3 regions of the Luteipulveratus mongoliensis genome follow, and region 3 is predicted to be linked to each of the others. Evidence: predicted binding sites of a transcription regulator. Region 3 holds the regulator's gene; each other region holds the start of a gene.
What was found. Region 3 encodes LexA, which represses DNA repair genes until DNA is damaged. Its sites were predicted from a motif close to TCGAACANNTGTTCGA; they were not measured.
Positions count from the first base shown of each region.

Region 1 (2,197 bases), 870 kb from region 3:
GTGCGTCGCCTGCGACCTGGCCGCGGATCAGCAGGTCGGTGGCGATGTCCGAGCGCAGCTGAGCCAACGTGCGCCCATCACCGGCAGCCCGCGCCCGCCGAGCTAGCGCGGTCACCCGTTGCTGAGCGGCGAAGGCTCGCTCACGAGAGGCGGTGATCGTGGTGTGCGCAACCCCGTGGCTGCCGGCGACAGTGTCGACATCCCGCCGGGCGACTGCGTCCTGGGTGGCGCGCGCTGCGGCCTCGGAGGCGGTCCCGGCCAGCACCAGCTGACGAGCCAGGCGGCGCCGGAACGTGGCCTGCGACAACGGAACCGACCCCAGCACCGCAGCCAGCTCCGCCCCCTGCGCGGCCGGGTCCACATCACTGCCCAGCGGGGCCGCGCCGACCGGCGCGAGGACCCGTTTCGCGACCAGGTCCGCGGTGAGTGGGTCCAGGTGCGCGGTCTCCTTCAACAGGGTGCGCGCCCGCCAGGCGGACACGGTGCCCTGCCGCAACCGCGCCCGCAGATAACCGGCCCGATCAGGTGTCGCGGTCGCGAACGCGACCCGCTCGCGGCACTGCGTGACCGGCAACCCGCTCAACAGCTGCACCTCGACCGTCGCAGCCGTCCGCGCCAGCCCCTGCCGGGTCCGGCGGGTCGAACGCGCCTCGTGCTGGCCAAGATTCAGCCCCGGATCATCCTCGATCGCGGTGACCAGCCGGCCCATCGCTTCGGACTCGATCGACTCCGCCCACGCCTGCACCCCCTGCGCGGCCGTGATCAGCACACCCGCCGCCGCACGCGCCACCACGTGCGCATCGTGCTCATCGACGGCCCCGCCCAGCAAGGGCGACACCGGTGCGGGCGAGCCCGGTGCACGACCGGTCGCCGCGCCGACGACATCAACGAGCCAGGACGCCAGATGCGCGGGCAACCCAGCCAGCGACAACGACTCGGGAGTCTTGTCCGTGGGCGTCGGCTGGTCGGACATCGGGCCTCCTCTCGCGTGGTCGTCGGGCAGCACCAGACTTCGAATATACGTTCGACTCTAGTCGACCAGTTCAACGCCGCGCAAGGCTGAATCATCAATGGGGACAACTAATTTCGGCTGTCGGTGGTCCCTGCTAGGCCGCCTGAGCCCGCCGGTCAAGAGCCGCTGGCCAGCCGAGAGTCAGTCGCGGATCCGCGTCGCCTGGGACCACACAGCGACCCACTGCTCGTCGCGCTTCTCGTAGTGATCGGTGTGCCAGGCCCTGAACTCGACCTCATCAGCGACGGCGATGCGGGCGACGTATCGCAGCACGATGAGGTCGGCGCTCCCGCGCACCGCGATCGGAGTCACGGGTTCGAAGACGACGTAGTCCAGCCGCTTCGACGCGACGTCCTCCAGATACGCGCTCCTCGATCGAACGATCCCGCCCGGATTGATGAGCTCGTAGTCGGCGGCATGGATCTCATCCGCCGCGGTCATGTCGCGCTCCACGAGCGCACGAAGCCGTCGCTCTTCGAGCTGAAGGACCGTGGCAATGGCGTCTGTCATGGACGCGTGTCTAGCACTGGGATCACGGGTTGGGGTCAGAGATCTGCGTTGCCTGAGACCACACGACAACCCATTCGCCGTCGCGCTTCTCGTAGTGGTCGGTGTGCCACGCCCGGAACTCGACCTCGTCCGCGACGCCGATACTGAGACGGATCCGAGCGGCGTACCGCAGCACGATGAGCCCGGCACTTTCCCGCACCGCGATCGGCGTCGTCGGCTCGAAGACGAGATACTCCAGCCGCTTCGATGCGACGTCCGCCAGATATGCGTCCTTGGTGTGGGTCCTGCCGCCAGGGCTGATGAGCTCGTAGTCAGCTGCATGGATCCGGTCGGCGACCGACATGTCGCGCTCGACGAGCGCACGGAGCCGGCGCTTCTCGAGCTGAAGCACCTCGGCCACGTCGTCAGTCACGTACGCGTGTCTAGCAGGCCGGTGACCTGCGCCTCACGCAGATCACCGGCCCAACAGCCAACCGTCAGCTCACGCTGACAGCCCGTCAGCCGGCGCTGACTGAGGGCGCATCAACCGCCCAGTACCAGTCGTTGTCGCCGTTGGTGAGCGACCAGGTGAAGCGGACGGTCGTCGCGCCGGCCGGGATCGGCACCGACACCTGCTCGTTCTTCGCCACAACGTCGCCGGAGTACCGCAGGACCTCCTTGGGGGCGCCCCCGTTG
Region 1 is NZ_CP011112.1:4,585,536-4,587,732, reverse strand. Features, by position in the region: gene VV02_RS21750 (HNH endonuclease signature motif containing protein) at 1-973, opposite strand, end outside; gene VV02_RS21745 (nuclear transport factor 2 family protein) at 1,154-1,522, opposite strand; gene VV02_RS21740 (nuclear transport factor 2 family protein) at 1,545-1,934, opposite strand; gene VV02_RS21735 (alkaline phosphatase family protein) at 2,020-2,197, opposite strand, start outside.
Region 1: VV02_RS21750 (HNH endonuclease signature motif containing protein) is a predicted target of LexA. The motif match lies at 1,013-1,028, and genes of this name have one in related genera.

Region 2 (2,197 bases), 1.2 Mb from region 3:
GGATCGGTGACCAGTCTTCGCCAGATGCTGCCCTCGGCAAACGCCAGCTCGCGAACCTGATCGGCCGTGAGGAACCCGTGCCCAGGGACCTCGCCGATGCCCTGCCCAATGGCTGGTGAAACGGCCACGACTCGGCCCGACGATGGCTTCGGCGGCCGGACGCTGACAGCGCCGTGGTTGGTCGCCATCAGCGACGCCAGGTGCGCGATGACGTGGACGTGTGCCTGGGGCGCCTTGCCCAGGACTGCATCGCCCGCGACCTGCCCATGGACGAGCAGGTCGGTGGCGATGTCGGAGCGCAGCTGCGCCAGGGTGCGTGGGTCACCGGCGGCGCGGGCTGTGCGAGCCAGCGCCGTCACACGTTGCTGTGCGGCGTAGGTCCGCTCGGCCGAGGCGGTGATCTCCAGCTGCGCGACGCCGTGAGCGCCCGGACTGGTGCGCACGTCGCGCTGGTCGACGGCTTCCTTGCGCCGGCGTGCGGCCACCTCGGACGCGGACTCGGCCAACGTGATCTGTCTGCTGAGGCGACGCCGGAAAGTCTGATGAGACAACGGAGTTCGATCGTCACCGGCGACTGGCCGCAGCACGCGATCGATGACCTTGCTCGCGACAGGTGAGGGCAGGTGGCGTGTCTCCTTGAACAGGATGCTTGCGCGCCACCACGACAGCTCGCCCTCTGCCATGCGTCGTTGGAGTCCTTCAGTGCGATCGCCCACTGCACCGGCGAAGCCGATCCGCTCGCGACACTGGGTCAGAGGCAGACCGCTCAGCAGCTGCAGCTCGGTCGCCGCGGCGGTTCGTGCAAGGCCCAGCCGTGTGCGTCGTGTCGATCGCGACTCCTGCTGACCGAGGTCCAGCGACATGTCTGTCTCGACCCCTTCGAGCAGCAGACTGACGGCTTTGACCTCGACCGACTCGGCCCATGCCTGCAGACACCTGCTGGCCGCAACCACCTCAGCGGCGCGAGAGCGCACAGCCTCAGGATCATCAACGGGCGAGTGGTCACCGCCGCCGAGCGCGATCGTGCGCAACCACGTCGAGACGTGCGCAGGCAGGTGACTCGACGCGGGCATGGACGCGTCATCTTCAGCGGACGGCGTGTGGCCCATCGAATCACCTCCCGGATCGGATGTATGTTCGAAGCCTAGTGAGATGCCGTTGCCTGGTCAACAGTGAATTGCGAGCAATAGCAATGTGTTTGGGGATTCTTGGCCCCGCTCGAGTTGGGCCGGCGGTGCGCCCGCATCACTCTCGCACGGGCCACCGACAGGGCAGTGGCGGGCAGGTCACCGGCGGGCAGGTTACGGGCGGGCCATGAGTGCCTTGTCGACGCTCGGTATGCAGTCCATCTGCACCGGGCTCCGAACCGATTCTCTCGGCTCGGCCATTTCGGATCATCGATGGAAACAGCGAATTCTCAACGTTACGAGCGGAACTCACCGGCGAGTGTTGTCGACCGTCTGCGGCCCGCAGTCCGTCGCGGCACCATGCGAACCCAGTCCGACCTGCTCGAGCCATTCGCCGACGGTCTGGACTCGACGAACCTTGGGATGGAAGTAGAAGACGCTCTCGTGCTGGATCGGGCCGACCACGACAACGTGGTCGAGCGTGCCGACCTCGGCGCGTGCGAGCGCGGCGCCGAGCTCGACGAACATCCCTCGGCCATCATGCTGTGAAGCGATGACCAGGACTGCATCGGCCTTCAGGACGGCCGAGATCTCGTCCTGCGCCATCTGCGCCGAGCGGTCCGGCATCGACGCGAAGCTCTCGCTGAAGGACAGATCGGACGTCCAGTCCAACGTCAGCTCATGTCCCGCCGCAACCACCTCGGACTGGACCGCTCGGACCGTGGCCGCATCGGCGACCGGTCCGGCGACGTACACCTTCACGGGGTGGTGCTCCTTGTCCGGATGCCTGACGACATGATCATGGTGGCGGACACCGACATTCCGACCCGGTCCGGGGACGCTCAGGTTTGCGGGGCCGACTCCGAGCGGGTCGTTTGCCGCGGTGTCGTAGGGGAATGGTGCGTGTCCGGGTGTGGCCGTTCACCTCGCACGCGGCTCAGCGATGGTCACCGGATCCACCGAGGATCGCGCGGCGCTGGCGGTCGGCGAGCTTGTCGATGTTGCGTTGCGCGACGTCGTTCAGGGAGAGGTCGAGGAAGTTCGCCAGGACGGCGGTGTACCAAAGAACG
Region 2 is NZ_CP011112.1:2,504,224-2,506,420, forward strand. Features, by position in the region: gene VV02_RS11990 (HNH endonuclease signature motif containing protein) at 1-1,073, opposite strand, end outside; gene VV02_RS11995 (hypothetical protein) at 1,437-1,889, opposite strand; gene VV02_RS12000 (nucleoside triphosphate pyrophosphohydrolase family protein) at 2,065-2,197, opposite strand, start outside.
Region 2: VV02_RS11990 (HNH endonuclease signature motif containing protein) is a predicted target of LexA. The motif match lies at 1,126-1,141, and genes of this name have one in related genera.

Region 3 (2,197 bases):
GGTTAGCGAGCTGCAACCTGGCCACTCCCTCGTGGACCGGCAGTCCAGGAAGCTCAGCCTGCGCGATCTCACTCAGCGTGGCACCCGGCTCAACCGTCACCACCCGAGTCGGTGGGGTGGAAGGCGAGGACGCCGCGGCGACGGAGGCTGTGACCAGACCCAGCACGGCCAGCGCTCCCGCCAGCAGGAGCATCAGGCGACCGCGCGGCGTCAGCCGAAGGCGCGGCCCCCTCGCCCTGCTCATCACCGGCTCGGGATCGGGCACCACCGTCAGGTGGCGCCGACGCACGGTGGGCGTCGAGCTCTGCGGATGCTCCCAGGCGATGACCGCGCTCATGATCTCCTCCAACCTCTGCTGTGCTGATCCGAACACATGTGCGATGGAACGCTTGTACGATGTATAGCACGGGTGTTCGATGAAGTCGAGACCAACCGCGAACGTCCGCCAGCTCCGCCACCCGCGACATGCGTCGTACAGGTGTTTGAGAACTGTGTCCGAAGTTCATAGGCTTGGCTCACAGATCGAGACTCAACCAGCGACCACTGACATCGCCTTGCGCGACGGTGCTCTGGCCGCGCTAAGACGGGGAACGAGGACCACCAGATGGCCAAGATCCACGAGCTGCCGGAGCCCGACAGCCACGCGCTGACCACGCGTCAGCGGAAGGTGCTGGACGTCATCCGCAACTCGATCGACCGCCGCGGCTACCCGCCGAGCATGCGGGAGATCGGCGAGGCGGTCGGCCTCACGTCTCCGAGCTCCGTCGCGCACCAGCTGTCCATGCTGGAGCGCAAGGGCTACCTGCGGCGTGACCCGATGCGCCCCCGGGCGATGGAGGTCGTGTCACCCGACATGGGCAAGCGCGACCGCGGCTACCGCGGCGGTCCGGTCAGCGCAGCTGCCGAGTCCGGCATCGACGAGACCGGCATCAACGACGAGCGCCCCGAGCCGTCCTACATCCCCGTCGTGGGACGGATCGCAGCGGGCGGCCCGATCCTGGCCGAGGAGGTCGTCGAGGATGTCTTCCCACTCCCCCGGCAGATCGTCGGCGAGGGCGACCTGTTCCTGCTGAAGGTGGTCGGCGACTCGATGGTCGATGCGGCGATCTGCGACGGCGACTGGGTCGTCGTTCACCAGCAGCAGACCGCGGAGAACGGTGACATCGTCGCAGCGATGCTCGACAACGAGGCGACCGTCAAGACGTTCAAGCGCACCCGAGGCAAGGTGTGGCTGATGCCCCACAACGAGGCCTACGAGCCGATCGACGGCGATGAGGCCACCATCCTCGGCAAGGTCACCGCCGTCCTGCGCAGGGTGGTCTGACCAGCTGTCATCGGCCTCCCGCTCTCCATCTCGCGGGATGCCGATGACTACTGAGGAAGTGCCTGCTCGAGATGGGTCAGCGTCTCTCCCAAGGGAGTCTCGATCTTGATCGTGGTCTCGGCTTCCCCGCGCGTACGACCGCGGGTGAGAACCGCGACCGGCAGGCCGAGGCGAGACGCACGTCGTACGAACCGATAGCCCGACATCACCATGAGCGAAGACCCGAGGACAAGCAGGCCATCCGACTGCTCGACCACACCAAAACACTTCTCCACCAACGGTTTTGGCACGGCCTCCCCGAACATCACCACGTCCGGCTTGAGCTTGTCCGAACCACACACGACGCAGGTCGCGACGCGAAAGGTCGAGACCAGCTCGTCAGGGAGTACGACGTCACCATCCGGTCGGATCTCACCGCCGACCTCGCGATCGAAGGTCGGATTCGCCTGGGTCAGCCGCTCGTCGATGACCTCGCGGTCGTAGCGTTCGCCGCACTGCATGCAGACGACGTGCGAGAGCGAGCCGTGCAGCTCGAGCACGTCGACCGAGCCGGCCTGCTGATGCAGCCCGTCGACGTTCTGAGTGATGACGGTGCCGAGCAGACCTCGGGCCTGCAGCCGAGCCACGACCTGATGACCGACGTTGGGTCGCGCGCCTTCAAAGCGTCGCCAGCCGACGTAGCTGCGCGCCCAGTAGCGCTGTCGGGCCTCCGGCGAGGCCAACAGCTCGGTGGCCGTCATCGGCGTGATGCGGCGTTCACCGTCGGGACCGCGGTAGTCAGGGATGCCCGACTCGGTGGACAGGCCGGCGCCGGTCAGCACGGACAGCCCACCCGCGGCGACGAGCCTGACCAGCTCGTCCCAGGTCGATGCG
Region 3 is NZ_CP011112.1:3,715,728-3,717,924, forward strand. Features, by position in the region: gene VV02_RS17640 (LysM peptidoglycan-binding domain-containing protein) at 1-337, opposite strand, end outside; gene lexA (transcriptional repressor LexA) at 605-1,324, shown strand; gene VV02_RS17650 (NAD-dependent protein deacetylase) at 1,372-2,197, opposite strand, start outside.